Regions from separate parts of the Tatumella sp. JGM94 genome, predicted to be linked through region 1. Evidence: predicted binding sites of a transcription regulator. Region 1 holds the regulator's gene; the other holds the start of a gene.

Region 1 (2,421 bases):
AGCTCCTGATCACTCTGTGCGGCCCGTAACCGGCGACAGACAGTTTTGTCGGCCAGGCGTTTAGCGACCTGAGATAACGTATGTAAGTGCGTTTTGCACTGATCTGCCGGCACCAGTAATGCGAACAGCAGGTCTACTGGCTGATTATCGACCGCATCAAACGGAATAGGGTGTTCCAGCCGGATCAGTACACCTATGGTTCTCAGAGTATCTTCTTCCAGCTTACCGTGCGGGATAGCAATACCGTTACCGATACCGGTACTCCCCATTCTTTCGCGGTTGAGGATCGTTTCAAAGATAGCCTGGTGCGGCAGGTTCAGCTGTGTTGCTGCCAGTTCACTGATGATCTCCAGTGCACGCTTTTTACTCTGGCAATCCACATTATTACGGGTGCATTCCGGAGTAAGCACATTACTCAGTTCAAGTATCAGATCACTATTCATATTATTTCGCTTGCCGGTTTATCTGACCATTTTCATGGTGCCTGGCGGTTATTTGTCGCAGGCTGTTAATCCTGAAACGAATGACCGTTACCTTAGGTAGTGAACGAAAGCAGCCGCAGGCTGGCGTTAACTGCTTTCTTTTTATGGATACATCGATATAAAACCTGTCTCGTTTCACATCTGTTGCATGGGCGGGTCAACCGGCGCCGCCAATGACTGTTGTTGCCAGTGCATAAGCCCTGCTTCAGGGCATCAAAGCAACTGTTTCCGCTGGTTTGATGGCGGAATAGATAACGATTCACGATATTTAGCGACGGTACGTCTCGCAACCATAATACCCTGTTCCGATAACATAGAGGTGAGTTTACTGTCACTCAAGGGTTTTACCGGATTTTCTGACGAGATTAATTTTTTTACCAGCGCGCGGATAGCGGTTGATGATGCTTCGCCGCCACCTTCGGTGCTGACATGGCTGGAGAAAAAGTATTTCAGTTCGAAAATACCGCGCGGACTGTGCAGATACTTTTGGGTCGTAACCCGGGAAATCGTTGATTCATGCATCTCCACGGCCCGGGCAATATCAGCCAGAACCATTGGCCGCATATATTCTTCACCCTGCTCGAAAAATGCCTGCTGTTGCTCCACGATACAGCGTGATACCCGCAACAGAGTATCGTTACGGCTTTCAAGGCTTTTGATCAGCCAGCGGGCTTCCTGCAAATTACTGCGGATAAACTGGTTATCGCTGTCATTTCTGGCGCCACCACTCATTGCTGCATAATGCTGATTGATTCTTAGTTTTGGCAGACTGTCCGTATTCAGTTCGACCGCCCAGCGATTGGCAACTTTGCGCACCAGTACATCAGGAATAACGTATTCGGAGTCACCCGTATTAATTGACTGGCCGGGGCGGGGATCCAGAGACTGAATCAGTAACATGGCTTGTTTCAGCACATCATCTTTCAGGCGAGTAACACGCATCAGACTGCGGAAATCGTGACTCGCCAGTAAGTCCAGATGCTGGCTGATAATCAGACGGGCTTCTTCCAGCATCGGTGTATCAGGACTGAATTGTGACAGCTGAACCAGCAGACAGTCTTTTAAATCACGGGCACCTGCACCGACAGGGTCAAAGTGCTGGACCCGTTTCAGAACGGCTTCCACTTCTTCCAGACTGAGTTCGTCATCGCCAATACTCTCGAGAATATCCTCAAGCGGAACTGTCAGGTAACCGGTGTTATCAATGGCATCGATAATCGATGTTGCTATTGCCCGGTCCGTATCACTGAACGGGGTCAGTTCGGCCTGCCACATCAGGTAATCCTGCAGTGACTGGGTGGTTTCACCCTGGTAAACGGGCAGTTCATCATCCTGATAATCGGTGCCGGTACCTGAAGGCGTACCGGCGGTATAAATTTCATCCCAGGTGGCATCCAGAGGTAATTCTTCCGGCATCTCTTTTTGTTCTAATGCTTCGCGGGTATCCAGAGAAGCGGTTTCACCCGACTCCTCAGAATCAACTTCATTAAGTAACTCAGCCTGGTCCAGCAAGGGATTACTTTCCAGCGCGACCTGCAATTCCTGTTGTAACTCATGCGTGGAAAGCTGCAACAGTCGTATCGCCTGTTGCAACTGGGGGGTCATTGCCAGTTGTTGGCTGAGCCTGAATTGCAAACTTTGCTTCATAGTAAGAAGTGCATTTCCCGAAAAAAATTCAATAAGAACACATTAACAGAGTCAGAGCCGGAACTCTTCACCCAGATAAACACGTTTTACATGTTCATCTGCCAGAATTTCACCCGGAGTACCGTGAGCGATCAGTTTACCCTGGCTGACAATATAGGCGCGTTCACAGACTGCAAGGGTTTCACGGACATTATGGTCCGTAATCAGTACCCCGAGGCCGCTGTCCCGCAGGTGCTCAATAATCTTTTTGATATCAATGACCGAAATCGGGTCAACACCGGCAAAAGGTTCA
Region 2 (2,421 bases), on a different contig from region 1:
GCAATGTAAGCATCGATAGTGTCATCAGTGAAAACACCACCACGGGTCAGGAAGCTGCGGTCTTCGTTCAGTGCATTCAGTGCTTCTTCCAGAGAGCCGGCAACCTTTGGAATTTCAGCTTCTTCTTCCGGAGGCAGATCATACAGGTTCTTATCCATCGCATCGCCAGGATGGATTTTGTTGATGATTCCGTCCAGGCCGGCCATCAGCAGTGCGGAGAAGGCCAGGTATGGGTTTGCTGCCGGATCCGGGAAACGGGCTTCGATACGACGTGCTTTCGGGCTGGCAACCACAGGAATACGAATTGATGCAGAACGGTTACGGGCAGAGTATGCCAGCATGACCGGTGCTTCATAACCCGGAACCAGACGTTTGTACGAGTTGGTGGTCGGGTTGGTCAGGGCGTTAATTGCTTTCGCATGCTTGATGATACCGCCGATATAGAACAGGGCAGTTTCAGACAGGCCGCCGTATTTGTCGCCGGAGAACAGGTTGTTACCGTCTTTAGACAGTGACATATGGCAGTGCATACCTGAACCGTTATCACCAAACATTGGTTTTGGCATAAAGGTGGCAGTCTTGCCGTAAGCGTGCGCTACGTTATGTACCACATACTTATAAATCTGAATTTCGTCAGCTTTTTTCACCATGGTGTTGAAGCGGGTTGCCACTTCATTCTGGCCTGCGGTAGCCACTTCATGGTGATGAGCTTCGACAACCAGACCCATTTGTTCCATGGTCAGACACATGGCTGAACGGATATCCTGGGCTGAATCGACCGGAGGTACCGGGAAGTAGCCGCCTTTAACGCCCGGACGGTGACCTTTGTTACCGCCTTCGTAGGCTTTGCCGGTGTTCCATGCGGCTTCGATATCATCGATAGCCACGTGAGAACCGGACATGGTGGCACCGAAACGTACGTCATCAAACAGGAAAAACTCTGGCTCAGGTCCGAACAGTACGGTGTCGGCAATACCGGAAGAACGCAGGAAGTCTTCGGCGCGTTTAGCAATAGAGCGCGGGTCGCGATCGTAGCCTTGCAGAGTGCCGGGTTCCAGGATATCACAACGAATGATCAGGGTCGGATCTTCGAAGAACGGGTCCAGGACAGCGGTAGTCGCATCCGGCATCAGCACCATGTCTGATTCGTTAATCCCTTTCCAGCCGCCGATGGATGAACCATCGAACATTTTGCCTTCTTCAAAGAAGTCTTCGTTAACCTGATGAGCAGGGATGGTGACATGCTGCTCTTTGCCTTTACTGTCAGTAAAACGCAGATCAACAAACTTAACTTCGTGTTCGTTCATCAATGAGAGAACGTGTTCAACGGACATACTCAACTCTCCTGCAATATTCATTGTTGTCGTGGTAGAGAACCTGTCCCGGGAAGAGATCACGAGGCGCCGCGCTTTTCCTGAACAATGTTCCAGACAGTCGTTCCAGCTATTTTGAAATCGTTGTCTTTTGCCTGCGAAATACAAAGCGAAAACTGTGCCAACTTTATATTTTTTCGTAAAACGGTGTACTGGCGGGTTTCCTGTCCGGTTTCTGGGATGCACCGCGATGGCTCACTGCACCATTATGATCCATTGCCGGCCGCCAGTGCGCACTATTATAGTGCAATCTATAAAACACGGGCGACATTTGCACTAAAAATGAACGTTGTCCGCTTCGATAATCACCTATAACAAAAAGTCACTGAGAAAGTTTCAACGAATACTGTGAACATATTCAGTCTTTCGACTAATCCGTGTACAATAGCGCGCTATTTCTAATGCCTGAGGCAAAGCTGTGATCGAAAATTTGCGTAATATCGCCATCATCGCGCACGTTGACCATGGAAAAACGACCCTGGTTGACAAGCTGTTACAACAGTCTGGTACTTTTGATGCCCGTACTGAAGCAACTGAACGTGTGATGGACTCCAACGATTTGGAGAAAGAGCGTGGGATTACCATCCTCGCGAAAAACACTGCAATTAAGTGGAATGACTATCGGATCAACATCGTTGATACGCCGGGACACGCCGACTTCGGTGGAGAAGTTGAGCGCGTCATGTCGATGGTAGACTCTGTTCTGCTGGTAGTGGATGCGATTGATGGCCCGATGCCACAGACGCGCTTCGTGACCAAGAAAGCATTTGCTCACGGTCTGAAGCCCATTGTGGTTATTAACAAAATTGACCGTCCGGGCGCGCGTCCTGACTGGGTTGTTGACCAGGTCTTTGACCTGTTCGTTAACCTGGATGCGACCGACGAACAACTGGATTTCCCGATCATTTATGCATCGGCTATCCAGGGAATTGCTGGCGATGACCATGCAGAGATGGCTGAAGATATGACGCCACTGTATGAAGCTATCGTTAAGCATGTCCCTGCGCCAAACGTTGACCTGAATGGTTCGTTACAGATGCAGGTTTCT

Evidence for each region. The regulator sigma-54, encoded in region 1, starts transcription at its own class of promoters, with help from an activator protein. The targets are predictions, from matches to a motif close to GTTGGCACANNTTTCGCTNT.
Region 2: glnA (glutamate--ammonia ligase) is a predicted target of sigma-54. The motif match lies at 1,480-1,499, and genes of this name have one in related genera.

The regions. Positions count from the first base shown of each region.
Region 1 is NZ_JAERJN010000009.1:79,477-81,897, reverse strand. Features, by position in the region: gene ptsN (PTS IIA-like nitrogen regulatory protein PtsN) at 1-443, opposite strand, end outside; gene rpoN (RNA polymerase factor sigma-54) at 696-2,129, opposite strand; gene lptB (LPS export ABC transporter ATP-binding protein) at 2,181-2,421, opposite strand, start outside.
Region 2 is NZ_JAERJN010000004.1:141,250-143,670, reverse strand. Features, by position in the region: gene glnA (glutamate--ammonia ligase) at 1-1,334, opposite strand, end outside; gene typA (ribosome-dependent GTPase TypA) at 1,792-2,421, shown strand, end outside.